One region of the Marinifilum sp. genome, then DNA from elsewhere that is predicted to be linked to it. Evidence: riboswitches for the same ligand, from Rfam matches in the RefSeq annotation. Region 1 holds a riboswitch; the other holds the start of a gene.
What was found. A riboswitch is a leader RNA that binds a small molecule or an ion and turns the genes downstream of it on or off. The one in region 1 is predicted to bind thiamine pyrophosphate.
Positions count from the first base shown of each region.

Region 1 (7,951 bases):
GGAAAAGGAAAACATTATCAGCTACATACCTCCACACGGAACTTACAAGGGCGGTCCCGAAGGATTTACTTTCTGTAAAGAGGAAAACTACTGGATTTGTCCCATGGGAAAGAAAGTTACTTTTCGAAAAACAAAAATGGTAACCAACTCTCTTCAGAATCATTATCTGACCAAACGAAGCGATTGCAAAAACTGTCCTATCAAGAAGAAATGCCTGGGCAAAAGTCACGAAAAACGCATCGCAATAACTGTGTATGTAGAACAGTATAAACGCAACAACAAAAGGGTGAAGAGCAAGTTCGGCAGATACATGAAAGGCAAACGGCAATCTACAGTCGAGCCTGTATTCGGAACCTTAACACAATTTATGGGACTTCGAAAAATCAACACTATAGGAATTGCCCAGGCCAATAAGGTAATGCACATGTCTGCAACAGCCTATAACCTTAAAAAACTAATGAAATTTATGAATAAAACAGCTGAAACAATGACAAATCAGGCCATTGTTCTGTTTCATTCCCTGAAGAAGTGTATTGGCTTAATTAGAGTTAATTTAAGCACTTAATAATTTAAAGCACAAGCAAAAAACACAGAAAAAACAAAGCCTTAAAAGCTTGCAAATCCGCATACTTTTATCGCTTTTATCTTATTTTTTAGAAATATTACTTGGTTGTGCAACGGTTACTTTTGTTGGCAACTGTAACTTTTAGTTTTCCTTTTCCAAAACTTTCAAAATTTCTTTAATTGAACTCTCAGGAATTGCAGGATGTTCAGGTTTTCTAGGATAAAATCCAGTTGTGTCATTTAATAGTTTTTCATTTAGTTTCATAGAACAATATCCTGTTTCAAAAGCTCCAATAATAGACATCCATCCATCATTGTAAAGATTTACTATACCTATTGAGTCATTGAAATAAATGGTTGTTTCCTCGTCATATGACAACTCATCATCATAGTAGTACTTTTTCAATTTTATTTTTTTCTCATTTATAGTAAATTCTTTTGTGTCAATTAATGGACAGAATTTGCCTTGAAAATACAGAATGGTATCGCGATTATAGTAATATTTACAGAACTCAAAAATGGCACTATCCTTAAAGTCTTCCTTCACTTTATAAGTAAACTGAATACTATCTTTATTACTTCTTATTTCTAAGAATGAAATGTCTGTTTTTGTTGGTTTATAATCAAAATCATATCTCACAATTTTGGCAGTTTGACTCTTTTCAAGAGTATAGATTCTCTTGTCCTGAAAATATTCACAACCAATTAGCAAGCTACTAAATGCAATTATATATATGAATTTCAATTTTGTCATTCGTTATTGTTGCCAACGGCTCGAATATGCGTAGTGCGGGATTTCAAGGCACTTTACTATCAAACCGCTATGCTGTTTATTAAATGGTTTAATGTTCAAATCTACCAAATTGCCCCGCATTACGTATATTTATTGTGTGTGCCCTGCATGAGCAAGAGCACACTTATTTGTAAGCTCTTGAAAAAGTTTAAATATGCAAATATTTAGTCAAAAGAGCTAACAATAAGTATGTTAATTTTCCAGAGGGTGTAAGTCCCTTATGTGCCGAGGTGACTCTGGGAAGCATTAGTAAGTCGCAAGGTGGTTTACCGTGAGGTATGCACTGAAGGAAGCGAGACTACAAAATCCGGTACTGACGAACAGGAACCTGATATGAGGCTATGAGGTTGGATAAGGCAGCACATCATGTCGACGTCCTAACTCTTTTTTAGAGAAACACCAAAGTAGTAGATCAGGCAGGAATTGGAGGAAGGAAAATGCTCTTACCAGGGGAGATCTTGTCAACCACGAGTTGGTTATGACAAGAAGTCAGCAGAAGCCATAGTAGTTACGGGAAATGAGCCACAAATAGAAACTGTGGAGGTCTCACAAAGTAGCGAAGGGCTGAACGTTAGGTTGCCTTAAATTCAATAAGGAAGCTCTCATTTATTTGAGTCTAGCCTTATTCTAAAATCGGGCAAAGGTGTTGTTGGTGTAAAGAGCGATGACACTGATACCTAACGAACCGCCGTATACGAGACCCGTACGTACGGTGGTGTGAGAGGTGTACCAGTGGGCTGTTAGCTCACTGGCCATCTACTCGATGTGTGCCCTGCATGAGCAAGAGCACACTTATTTGTAAGCTCTTGAAAAAGTTTAAATATGCAAATATTTGATCAAACGAGCTAACAATAAGTATGTTAATTTTCCAGAGGGTGCAAGTCCCTTATGTGCCGAGGTGACTCTGGGAAGCATTAGTAAGTCGCAAGGTGGTTTACCGTGAGGTATGCACTGAAGGAAGCGAGACTACAAAATCCGGTACTGACGAACAGGAACCTGATATGAGGCTATGAGGTTGGATAAGGCAGCACATCATGTCGACGTCCTAACTCTTTTTTAGAGAAACACCAAAGTAGTAGATCAGGCAGGAATTGGAGGAAGGAAAATGCTCTTACCAGGGGAGATCTTGTCAACCACGAGTTGGTTATGACAAGAAGTCAGCAGAAGCCATAGTAGTTACGGGAAATGAGCCACAAATAGAAACTGTGGAGGTCTCACAAAGTAGCGAAGGGCTGAACGTTAGGTTGTCTTAAATTCAATAAGGAAGCTCTCATTTATTTGAGTCTAGCCTTATTCTAAAATCGGGCAAAGGTGTTGTTGGTGTAAAGAGCGATGACACTGATACCTAACGAACCGCCGTATACGAGACCCGTACGTACGGTGGTGTGAGAGGTGTACCAGTGGGCTGTTAGCTCACTGGCCATCTACTCGATTAGCGGTTCGTTCTTCTTTTCTACTCAAAGTCAACATACATATATTTGAAGTTAATGATTAATGTATTGAATTGAGTAAAAACATCTTGGCCTAAATTACCGTCAAAATATTTGTTAAAATTATATTCTTCAAGCGTTACAGGAATCTCTGTTAGTGTTGTCTTTTTTGTGCCAATTTCCATTGGAAAGTTCTTGAGCAAATATTCTTTAACTGTTGTTTGTCCGCCAGCGCCACCTCTTTCAATTGTTTGTAATTCTCCTCGATTTTCTATTTCGTCTTTATGTTCATTGAAATATTTAAAAGAAAGTTCTGATTTTTTTGCACCTGTGTCGAAAGTGAAAAGTAAAGTGTCATTGTCAGAGATTACTTTCACAACTGGATAAAGTCCTTCTATAACCATATTTGTTAGTTTTTTTTCTTTTGGGGATTTTGGAACAGTTATATTTCCATTTTTATGCAAATGAACTTCCTCTAATTGATGAATAACAGGAAAACCAATAATGCCGTGTATCTGATAGTTAACTTTAGGAAAAGTAAGCTGGTCGTCTGGCATAACTAAAAACACCACATTTTCAAAAAGAATATCACCAACATAGAAACTGTCGGCAACTGCTAATTTTGATTGAACATTAATTTTAGTAGAGGAACCAACGTCAATATTTTGCTCAAATAAGGTTAAGTTCATTTTCTTAGCCTGACTTTCTGCAATGGTTGATAAGTTCGCTCCTGTATCAAAAATAAAGTCTTCGGAAACACCATTTGATTTAACGGGTGTCATTATGTGATTGAATTTGTTTCTGTAAGAAGCTATTTTTACCCAATTTTTTTTGTGTATAATTTGTGGCTTTACGTTTGAAAACGTCTCGAAGAGATTTTTCACATTCTTGTAATTGGGTGCCTCCGCACTGTCTAACACGTTTGGATAGTCATTAAGTATTTTTGCATAAATGTCTGATGCTTGCTTGTAATCATAGTTATACAAGTAATTGGATGCTTTTAAGTCCAATAGGCTTATTAGTGTCGAGTCGTTAAATTCATTTTTATACTTCTCCAATAAACCATTGATGTGTTCATTCGACTGTTTTTTTTCTCCAAAAGCATTTGTAACAAAAGCCTTATAATATAATAGTCTATCTTCTGTGAGTTTATCTTCATTACTTTCTAAAAGCTCACGAAGTTTAAAATAGTCCTTTTGCTCAAGTAATTGATGGTGCCTGTTGTCTATGATTTTGTCAGTTGTTTTGTTAGCGCAACTTGTCAAGGTAAATAAAATGCCTATAATGATTAAATTTTTTAAATATTTCATTTTCTGTCTGTTCATTTTTAATGTGTTTATATTAGAATGACCGCTAACTATTAATTTGTGCACTGGTGCACTTATTTTTCTTATCTCAGAGTAAAAAGGTGCACAATACACGCCATATTGGTATGTATTGTGCACTTTTTTTTGATTCACGATTCCAAATCTAAGAATTATAATCAATATTATCACGATTCAACAGGTAACAATTCGCATTGGGTTTGTTGAACACGGATCAATGCCATTTTGATGCATCAAAATAAACATATCATACCTTTAGGTCTGGATGATTTGCAACCGTATGGCAATTGAAAACAGAACAAAAAAGCATTGTCAGAGAAAATGACTGTAGAAATTCCCTAGGCGCATTGTTCAAAAGACAATGCCCTATGAAATTCCCTAGGGGCATTGTTCAAAAGACAATGCCCTATGAAATTCCCTAGGGCCATTGTTCAAAAGACAATGCCTTATGAAATTCCCTAGGGCCATTGTTCAAAAGACAAGGCTCTATGAAATTCTCTAGGGGCATTGTTCAAAAGACAATGCCCTATGAAATTCCCTAGGCGCGTTGTTCAAAAGACAATGCCCTATGAAATTCTCTAGGAGCGTTGTTCAAAAGACAATGCCCTATGAAATTCTCTAGGCGCATTGTTCAAAAGGCAACCGCCTTATGAAATTCTCTAGGGGCGTTGTTCAAAAGACAATGCCCTATGAAATTCTCTAGGGGCATTGTTCAAAAGACAATGCCCTATGAAATTCCCTAGGGGCATTGTTCAAAAGACAACGCCCTATGAAATTCTCTAGGAGCATTGTTCAAAAGACAATGCCCTATGAAATTCTCTAGGCGCATTGTTCAAAAGACAAGGCCCTATGAAATTCCCTAGGGCCATTGTTCGAAAGGAAAAAGGGCTTTTAAAACTTTTAGGGCTTTGACTTTTGAGAAAAACGGTTTTTGAACTTAAAAAAGCGGATTGTCACTTAAACAATGTCTGTATGAATTTTAAAATGGCCATTGTCACTTGAACAATGGCCATTTTGAATTTAATTTTGGCATTGTCAGTCGATCAATGTGCGTTTTTAAATTCAAAAGACCTTTTTCCTTTCGATCAACGCTCCTAGAGAATTTTAATATGCCATTGTCAATCGAGTTTTGTCCTATTTTAAATATAAACCTGTGTTGGATTGAAAATCCAAACATGGTAATTTTACGTCGAACTCACGTTAAATATTACTGCTGAGTTGTATGAGAATGCTCAATACAACAAACGAATAGATAAAGATCCTGATAGATATTTTATTCGGGCTTATTACAATAAATAGAAGAATTTTTGTAAAATAATTTTACCTTTGCCAAAACGTTAGGGGTGCTTGAGTAATCTATTCGGGCTGAGATTTAACCCTTTACCTGATCTGCATAATAGTAGCGTAGGGAAACGATTTATCTAATGTATAGTTTACCGTATAGATACAGCCGTTTCGCTTTGGTGAAACGGTTTTTTGTTTACTGATAATGCATGCGGTAATTAAAATAAGAGTATAAAATGGGATCAAAATTTAATCAGTATGCATCGGATTATGATGCGTGGTTTTTAGAGAATGAAAATGTTCTTTATTCGGAAGTAAAATTGGTGGCGCATTTCTTGAAAAACGCGGGAGAAGTTTTTTCGGTAGGTTGTGGAAGTGGATTATTCGAAAGCATTCTGGGCAATGAATTTGGCATTCGTATTAAGAATGGTATTGAACCATCGGAAGGAATGGCTGCTATTGCGAAGGAGCGAGGTTTAAATGTTGAAATCACCACAGCCGAAGAGATGGAGTTGGGAGAGGAGAATTTTGATACAATTCTGTTTAACGGTACACCTAGTTATATTACCGATTTACAAAAGGCTGTTGATAAAGCTTATAAGGCTTTACGCCCGGGGGGTAAAATTGTAATGATAGATGTTCCTAAAGAAAGTTCGTATGGTGTTCTTTATAATTTGGCCAAAGCTGTTGGTACTTGGGATCATGAATTGTTAGGTGGTGTTCATCCTCGCGATCCTTACCCAATAGAATTGGTGAAAGTTGCAAAGTGGAGAACCACTTCCGAGAAAATTGAAATGATAAAAAGTGCTAACTTTAAGAATCTGCAATTTGCACAAACTCTTACTAAGCATCCTCTTTATTCAAATCATGTGGCCGAAGAACCAATTGAAGGATATGATTGTGGTGATTATGTGGCGATTTGTGCAGTGAAAAATTAAACATTATGACTCCAAAAATCATTACAGAAAACCTGAAAGCAATTAAAGCACATTCACCTTTGGTGCACAATATCACAAATTATGTGGTAATGAATAATACAGCAAATGCACTTCTTGCCATTGGTGCATCGCCGGTTATGGCTCATGCTCAGGAAGAGGTTAAGGATATGGTTGGCATTGCTTCGGCATTGGTAATAAATATGGGAACTCTATCAAAAGAATGGGTGGAATCCATGATTATTGCCGGTCTGCGAGCCAACGAAAAAAAGATTCCCATTGTGTTCGATCCGGTTGGTGCAGGAGCTACGGCTTACCGCAGCCAAATAGCAACCAGAATAATTAACAATTGCAATCCCGAAATTATTAGAGGAAATGCATCTGAAATTATGGCTTTGGTTAATCAGGAAATGATAACCAAGGGAGTTGATAGTATTGTTTCTACTAATTCGGCAATCGATTCAGCCAAATATTTGGCTCAATTGCACGAGTGTATTGTTGTTGTTAGTGGAGAAGTAGACTATATCACAGATGGAAATCGTTTGGAAAAAGTGACTTTTGGATCTTCGATGATGGAAAAAATAACAGGAATGGGGTGTACCTCAACTGCTTTGTTGGGAGCTTTTGTAGCAACCAATTCGAACTTGTTCGAGGCTGCAGTAAATGGCATGATGGTAATGGGAATTACTGGTGAATTGGCCAAGGCAAAAGCAAACGGACCCGGCAGCATGCAAATGCATTTCCTGGATTGTTTGTATCACCTAAGCGAAGTGGAAATTGAACAAGCATTTGTATTGCAGAATGAATAGGAAAGATTTGAGTTTATATCTGGTAACAGATAAGGAGCTGGCTAAGGATAAAGCGCTTGAAGATGTTGTTGAGGAAGCAGTAAAAGGAGGTGTTAGCATGGTTCAAATTCGCGAAAAAGAGGCATGCTCGAAAGATTTTTACCAATTGGCGGCTTCCATTAAAAAGGTGCTTGAAAAATATAAAGTGCCTTTAATTATTAATGATAGATTAGACATTGCTTTAGCAGTTGATGCCGATGGCTTGCACATTGGTCAGAGCGATTTGCCGTATCATGTGGCTCGTAAGATTTTAGGACCAAACAAAATTATTGGACTTTCGGTTGAGAGTACTGAACAAGCTAAAGAGGCAAACCAACTTGATGTAGATTACATTGGATTATCGCCGGTATTTTCAACCCAAACCAAAAATGATATCGCCAAACCATTGGAATTAGAGGGGGTGAAGGAAATTATGAGCTTTTCGAAGCATGCGGCAGTGGCTATTGGTGGAATTAATTCGGAAAATGCAGCTGATCTGATTAAGGCTGGAGCCGATGGAATTGCTGTGGTTTCGGCAATTGTTTGTTCACCAGACCCTTGCAAAGCGGCAAATAAACTAAAGCAAATCGTTAATATGAGTTTATCACATAAAGCAACGGATACATGAAATGGTCTGAAGAGGCATGGAGAAGGATTGAAGGAATTTATACACATATATTAGAGCATCCTTTTATTATTGAACTGATGAGTGGCGAGCTCGACAAAGAAAAATTTAAATTTTATTTGACCCAGGACTCGCTTTACCTGGCCGAGTTTGGAAAGGTCTTGGCTG
Region 1 is NZ_OZ246019.1:187,937-195,887, reverse strand. Features, by position in the region: gene ACO05S_RS00730 (IS1182 family transposase) at 1-565, shown strand, start outside; gene ACO05S_RS00725 (hypothetical protein) at 707-1,318, opposite strand; gene ACO05S_RS00720 (retropepsin-like aspartic protease family protein) at 2,811-4,112, opposite strand; TPP riboswitch at 5,442-5,540, shown strand; gene ACO05S_RS00715 (class I SAM-dependent DNA methyltransferase) at 5,633-6,334, shown strand; gene thiM (hydroxyethylthiazole kinase) at 6,340-7,140, shown strand; gene thiE (thiamine phosphate synthase) at 7,133-7,786, shown strand; gene tenA (thiaminase II) at 7,783-7,951, shown strand, end outside.

Region 2 (7,951 bases), 1.9 Mb from region 1:
AATTCAGTTGGGTAGCAAATCGAATGGCGCGCATCATTCTTAAAGGATCATCAGAAAAAGTAATTATTGGATCCATAGGTGTTTTAATGATTTTGTTGTTCAAATCATCTATCCCACCAAAAGGATCCAAAAGTTCACCAAAATTATCTTTGTGCAGGCTTAAAGCTAGTGCATTAATCGTAAAGTCTCTTCTTTTTTGGTCGTCTTCCAAATTACCGTTTTCAACAATAGGTTTCCGCGAATTGCGATTGTATGATTCTTTTCTGGCTCCAACAAACTCAATTTCCAGATCATGAAACTTAAGCATTGCGGTTCCGAAGTTTTTAAATACCGACACTTTAGGATTCCCGGCTTTTGCTGCAACCCTCTGAGCCAAGTCTATTCCACTTCCAATTACAACAACATCAATATCTTTTGAAGCACGTTTTAAGAATATATCTCGAACAAAGCCTCCAATTACATAGCTTTCAAGATTTTCGTTGGTAACAATATCAGAGATAATTGAAAATATAGGATGTTTTAAATGTTCTTTCACTTTTTAATTAATCAGATAACCTAAAATTAGGTTGTTACTATATGCAGATCTGTGCACGACAGACCTGCTTTTTAATATGCTGACAAAATTACAATTATTTAAATGGATTCTGAAAATTGATTTAAAAATAGACTTTGGTATATTAATTGTCAAATAAAAACATGTAGATTTACAGATATATGAAATAGTAAATTAATTTAGGTAGAGTTATGGTAGAATATTTAACGAAAGAAACATTCAAAGAAAAAGTATTTGATTTCGAGAATAATAAGGATTGGAAATTTGAAGGATCTAAACCGTGTTTGGTTGATTTTTATGCCGATTGGTGTGGGCCATGCAAAATGGTAGCCCCCATTTTGGATGAATTGAAAGAAGAGTATGGAGATGCACTGGATATTTATAAAATAGATACAGAAAAAGAGCAGGAGTTATCGGCTATGTTTGGTATTCAGAGTATACCGTCGCTGTTATTTATTCCTAAAGGTGGACAACCACAAATGGCTCAAGGAGCATTGTCAAAAGAAAATTTCAAACAAGCATTTTCCGAAGTTTTAGGGGTTGATTCTAAATAATTTGTTAAGGTCGGGAAGACGACACTCTTGTAATTATATACTTATTAGCTTTATTGCGATAATGGAATAAGCAGAATAAATGGTTTGATGCCTTAAATAAATGGAAGATGAAAAAGTTGATGTTGATATTTTTTATGGCCTTGCTTGGATTAACAGGTACTTACGCCCAGTCAAGTTCGGATTTTAAAATTATTCATTTGGATGATGATACTTTTAAAGAGAAGGTATTTGATTACACAAAAGGAGGAGATTGGAGATTTGAAGGTAATAAGCCCGTAATTGTTGATTTCTATGCAGATTGGTGTGGACCATGTAAGCGTCTTGCTCCTGTTCTAAAGGAGTTGCAAAAAGAGTATGGTAATGCCATTCAAATCTATAAAGTAGATACGGATATGGCTCCTATAGTTTCGGCTGCATTTGGGATCAAGAGTATTCCATCTTTGTTGTTTGTACCTTTGGAAGGAAAACCTACAATGGCTCAAGGGGCTTTGCCAAAAGAAACATTTGTAAAAGCAATAAACGATATTTTAGATGTAAAAGCACCAAAGTAATTATAAATAACGTGAGTTCGACGTAAAATTCTATCCACAGAAAGTTCTATTTGGGATAGATTTGCATTAAAAATTTGGAAAGAATAGCGTGCTATTTTGAGGAATTTTTAATGTGAAGATGTCGTAAAGAGAACTTTCCATTATGTGTTTGCCTGCTTTCGGCATAAATTTCCTCAGATCTTCTTGAAATATCCCGATATTCCTTCGAAAATTTGAGAAAATTTCTACTCAAAATCAGATCAAACTGTGAACGAATTTTACGTCGAACTCACGTTAAATATAGCAACTAGTAAGGGGGTGAGTGTTTACAAGATGTAAATCATTCACCCCCTTACTAATTTAAGAAGCAAGCCTTTTTTGTTTTTCTTAGTTTTCGGATTATCTTTGCGCAATTCACAGTGGGGTGCCTTATTTTAAAACAGGCTGAGATCATACCCTTATACCTGATCCGGGTAATGCCGGCGTAGGAAAATTGCGAACTAACTTTTCGCCTACCTGATCTTATACTTACCTCATTGCAATATTTTATTAACGTTTTAATTTATTACACAATGTTTAAACAAATGAACTCTGTTGTGCGCAGAGCAACTCTGTTAATTGTATTGCAATTTGTATGCTTTATTGGTTTTTCTCAATTAAACTTGAAAGGAAAAGTTACCGATATTAGTGGAAATGCTCTTCCGGGAGCAACAATTGCAGTAAAGGGAACCTATTTGGGTACTGTAACAAATTCGTATGGCGAATATCAATTCAAGAATTTAAAAGCAGGTGGATATCAATTAATCATCTCTTTTTTGGGATATGAAACAGAGGAAAGTTTGGTATTTATTACAGAATCAACCAACGTCGATTTTCAGTTGAATCCGACTGCCATTATGGCCGACGAAGTGATTGTTGCGGCTACCAGGGCAGGAAATAAAGCTCCTGTTGCTGTTACAAATTTAAGTAGCGAAGAGGTGCGAAAACAAAATTCGGGTCAGGATATTCCTTACCAGTTAAGTTTAACCCCTTCGTTGGTGGAGTCGTCCGAAGCAGGAAATGGCGTGGGATATTCGGCTCTAAGAATTCGAGGAACCGATGCCTCGCGTATTAATGTTACCATTAACGGAATACCATTAAACGATTCAGAATCTCAAGGCGTTTTTTGGGTGAATATGCCAGACTTTGCCTCTTCGGTTGATAACATCCAAATTCAGCGAGGTGTTGGAACCTCTACAAATGGGGCGGCCGCTTTTGGAGCCACCATTAATTTCCAAACAGAGACATTAAATCCTAAACCCTATGCCGAAGTTCAATCTGTAGCTGGTTCTTTCAATACTTTTCGTAACACTTTTAAAGTAGGTACAGGCTTAATCAATGGCAAATTTAGTTTCGATGCCCGTTACTCAAGGCTAAAATCTGATGGATATGTGGATCGTGCTTTTTCTGATCATGAATCTTTTTTTGCCAGCGGAACCTACTACACCGAAAAAAGCATGTTGAAATTTAATGTCGTTTCGGGTGACCAGAAAACCGGAATTAGCTGGTGGGGAAATCCTACCATTAATAGCACCGATGATGGCGTTGTGGAGGACAGAAGATACAATCCGGCAGGAGAATACACTGATAAAGATGGTGTGACCAGATATTACGACAATCAAACTGATAACTACAAACAAACACATTATCAGTTGTTCTATTCGCAGGAATTAACTGCTAATCTGAATTTGAATGCTGCATTGCATTACACAAAAGGCAAAGGATATTACGAGCAATTTAAAGATGATGAACCATATGGTGAGTATGAGTTATCAAATCCGGATTATGAAATGACTGATCTAACTCGTCAGAAATGGTTAAAAAATGATTTTTATGGGCTAACATATTCATTAAACTACCGCAAAAATAGTGTGAATGCCTCGTTTGGAGGAGCTTGGAATCGTTACGATGGTGATCACTTTGGACATATACTTTGGGCCGAGAATGGAGGCTTTTCGAATAACTACCAATGGTATTTTAACAAGGGCGAGAAAACAGATTATAACACTTTTGCAAAAGTTAATTTTGATTTGAATTCGCAATTGAGTGCATATGTCGATTTGCAATATCGTCATATTACCTATAGCATGAATGGTTTGGATGACAATATAGATGATCTTACAGGAAAGTTGCTGGAATTGAACCAAGAGCACAAGTTCGACTTCTTAAATCCAAAGGCCGGATTGTTTTATACGATTAACGATAAGAATACGGCATATGTATCATTTGGATTAGCTCATAGAGAGCCAACTCGGGCCAATTTTAAAGAAGCAAATGGCGACCCTTTGAGCACTCCTAAACAAGAACAGTTGTTCGATTATGAATTGGGTTATAACTATAAATCAGCGAAAGCGACATTTGGAGTAAATTTGTATTACATGTATTATCGCGATCAGTTAGTGCCTACAGGCGAAAAGAGTAGTGTAGGTTACGATATCATGACCAATGTTGACAAAAGCTACCGTGCAGGACTCGAATTGATTTGGGGGCTAAAGCTTTTACCAAAATTAAAATGGGATGCTAACCTTACTTTAAGCAGGAATAAAATTGAGAATTTTATTGAGTATGCTAAAGATTATGATGAGAATTGGGTGGAGATGGATAAAGTTACAGACCTGGGAAAAACGGATATCAGTTATTCGCCTGAAATGGTTGGTAGCAGTATTTTAACCTGGAATCTTTCTAATGAATTTGATTTTAGCTTTGTAAGTAAATACGTGGGAGAGCAGTATTTTGATAATACTTCGAATGTGGAGCGTAAATTGGACAGTTACCATGTTCACAATTTGCGTTTTAATTATTCGATTAAGCCAAATAGGGTGAAAGAACTGGCTTTCCAATTAAGCATTAACAATGTATTTAATGCCAAGTATGAAAACAATGCTTATGGAGGAAACTGGTATGTGCAGGGTGTTGAGAATACCTGGAGATATTATTTCCCACAAGCTGGTACCAATTTCCTGGCAGGTGTAACACTACGATTTTAAAGAATGATATTATATAGAGACGTGCTATAGTGCGTCTCTATACTCAAAGAAAAATATGAACTGGATTATCAATCATATCGTTGAAATAATAGGTACCCTTTCGGGATTGCTATTTTTGTATTTGGAGATCAAGCAAAACAAATGGTTGTGGCCTGTAGGTCTACTTACTTCTGCCATGTATATCTATGTGTTTTTTGTGGCAAAATTGTATGCTGATATGTCACTTCAGTTCTACTATGTTTTCATTAGTGTTTACGGATGGGTTTTATGGTCGAGAGGCGATAACCAAAACAAAAAGGAATTACCGGTAACTAAATTGAATAGACCCTTGTTCTTAATGCTGTTTGTATCCAGCATGCTGATTTATGCAATTCTTTCATATATATTGGTTAATTATACTGATGGTGCAATACCATATTGGGATGCTTTTACCACTGCACTTAGCATTGTTGCAACCTGGATGCTGGCAAGAAAAATTCTGGAACAATGGCTGGTATGGGTTTTGGTTAATACTGTTTCGTTAGGATTATACATCTACAAAGGATTATATCCAACCTCAGTTTTATTTTTCTTTTATACAGTATTGGCAGTTGTTGGCTATCTGCAATGGAAAAAAGATATGCTTAGTTATCAGGCTGTTTCCGGTAATTAATTAATTTTACACCCCAAATTTATTTAACAATCACGAATGTATAAGAAATCTGTTATACTGGCAAACGGAGCCTTCCCCACTCACGAAATCCCGCTTAATGAATTAAAAGAATCAAAGCATATCATTTGTTGCGATGGTGCAATCAATAAACTCGAGAAAGCGGGTTTAGAGCCATTTGCCATCATTGGTGATTTGGATTCCTTAAATCCGGAATTAAAATTTAAGTACAAGGATCGAATTCATCATTATTCGAATCAGGATAACAATGATTTAAGCAAAGCAGTTGATTGGTGCGTGGCTAATAAGTATAACGAAATATCAATTGTAGGAGCCACGGGCGAGCGCGATGATCACATGATTGGGAATATTTTTCTTTTACCACAATACGCCAAAAAATTAAAAGTAAAAATGCTAACGGATTTTGGCTTTTTTACTCCGGTAAACCGCTCAAAAAATTTCGATAGTTATACACGACAGCAAGTGTCTGTTTTTTCTCCTGACAGAGATACTGTAATCACTACAGCAAATTTGCGTTATGCTCTAACCAACCAGACATTAGAACTGATGTGGCAAGGAACGCTGAACGAATCGATGGGAGATAGTTTTAGAATTGAATTTGAAGGTGGCCCCTTAATAGTATTCCAGGAATATTAGCAGCAAGGCATATAGTCCATAATTAAAGGGATGTCTGCGGAAGCCAAATCGTAAACACAAAAACAGCAAGTCTAAAGAACCTTTTGGTGGTTTTAAAGCTTTGTTTAAGCAAAACGTAAGCGCAAATGCCTTAAAAACCGATATTGTATATAAAAATCACCCCCTTTAGCCTTTCCCCAACTTGGGAAAGTCCCAAATCAAAATAGAAGAACCTTCCCCAACTTGGGAAAGCTTGAATTGAAAAAAACATAGCTTTCCCAGCTTGGGAAACGAATTTAAAAAAAAAAAGGAGCCTTTCCCAACTTGGGAAAACACATTTTAAAAAAAAGGGGGCGATTCCCAACTTGGGAAAGCTTGCTTCAAAAAAAAGAAGGTTTCCCCAAGTTGGGGAAGGCAATTCTGAAAAAAAATGGCTTCCCCAACTTTCGGAATCCTTTCTTTAATGATATGCCAGTATTACTTCAAACCAGTGTTGTTTAAGTCTTTCCAATGCAAGTTTTTTGCTTGCAATAACAAAATCCTGTTTATATTTGCAGCCGAATAAAAACCGATACAAATCCATGAAGAAATTAAATTACCTTTTGTTACTAATTGCTACTATAGTTAGTATTTCAGGTTTAAAAGCGCAACAAAACGAACTGCCAATATCAATAAAATTTGGTGGGTACGTTCACTCCTTGTTTACATATGATACCCATCAGACTGTGGCAGCTCGCGAGGGACACATCCTTCTTTATCCCCAAAAGGAGAAACTAGATGCGGCAGGGAAGGATATCAATAAAGATGGTGTATACAATATGGCTGTAATCCAGTCGAGAATTAATGCGAAAATAAGTGGACCCGAAATTTTAGGAGCTAAAACCAGTGGTTTGCTCGAGGCTGAATTTATTGGTAATGGAGAAACGGATACTAATGGATTGAGGCTACGCCATGCATTTGTAAATTTAGATTGGGGTAATACTTCGCTCCTAATTGGACAAACCTGGTCGCCTTTGTTTGTTGCAGAGGTGTTTCCGGCAACTGTGGGAGCAAATGCTGGTTTGCCTTTTAAACCATTTGCACGTAATCCTCAGCTTCGACTTACTCATAAAGCAGGAAATTGGAAATTTTTGGCTGCACTGGCATCAGAAAGAGATTACCCAAGTACTGGTCCCCAAGGTGCGAGTAATAAGTATTTAAGAAATGCGGGCATACCCATTTTGCAAGGACAAGTGCATTACTATGCAGGCAAACACTTGATAGGGTTTAGTGGCGAATACAAAAATATCAAGCCTTCTTTAATGAGCACTACAGGTTCAAAAGAAACAGGAGATTATCGCGAATGGAAGAATGATGAAACCATTTCTTCATGGGCCATGATGGGATATTTTAAATTAAATTTTAAACCAATTACATTTAAAGCTCAAGCAACATACGGAACCAATATGACTGATTTATTGATGTTGGGAGGCTATGCAGTAAAATATTTAAATCCTGCAACCAATGAGGCATCTTACACAGGAATTAAAGTTTTAGGAAGCTGGGCCGAACTGTCGTATGAAAAGAAAGATTGGCAATGGGCAGTTTTAGCTGGATATTCGAAAAATTATGGTGCCGAAGATAAAATTATAAACAGAAGTGATCTGATTTATGCACGCGGAAAGGATATTGGAGAGTTGTATCGATTGGCACCGCGTGTTTGCAAGAAAGTAAAAAATCTAAAGTTTGAATTTGAAGCGGAATACACGGCAGCGGCATACGGAAGCATTACCGATGAGGCGAAAGTTGTGGATACCAAGTGGGTTGGAAATACAAGATATTCTTTAGGGGTTTATTACTTCTTTTAAGGTATAAATGCTGAATTGTGAGTTATGAATTGCATTTTATTCATAGCTCATAGTTCAGCAAAGGAATTGTAAAATAGAATGTGGTTCCTGCATGTGGTTTCGATTTCATCCTGATTTCCCCACCTAATAATTCAATCAAACTTCTGCAAATGGCAA
Region 2 is NZ_OZ246019.1:3,067,464-3,075,414, forward strand. Features, by position in the region: gene ACO05S_RS12395 (CCA tRNA nucleotidyltransferase) at 1-535, opposite strand, end outside; gene trxA (thioredoxin) at 745-1,107, shown strand; gene ACO05S_RS12405 (thioredoxin family protein) at 1,215-1,658, shown strand; TPP riboswitch at 2,048-2,145, shown strand; gene ACO05S_RS12410 (TonB-dependent receptor) at 2,210-4,663, shown strand; gene pnuC (nicotinamide riboside transporter PnuC) at 4,719-5,315, shown strand; gene ACO05S_RS12420 (thiamine diphosphokinase) at 5,352-5,969, shown strand; gene ACO05S_RS12425 (DcaP family trimeric outer membrane transporter) at 6,530-7,795, shown strand; gene ACO05S_RS12430 (ABC transporter substrate binding protein) at 7,836-7,951, opposite strand, start outside.
Region 2: it holds a riboswitch for thiamine pyrophosphate, as region 1 does, so the genes downstream of both, ACO05S_RS12410 (TonB-dependent receptor) here and ACO05S_RS00715 (class I SAM-dependent DNA methyltransferase) in region 1, are expected to answer to the same signal.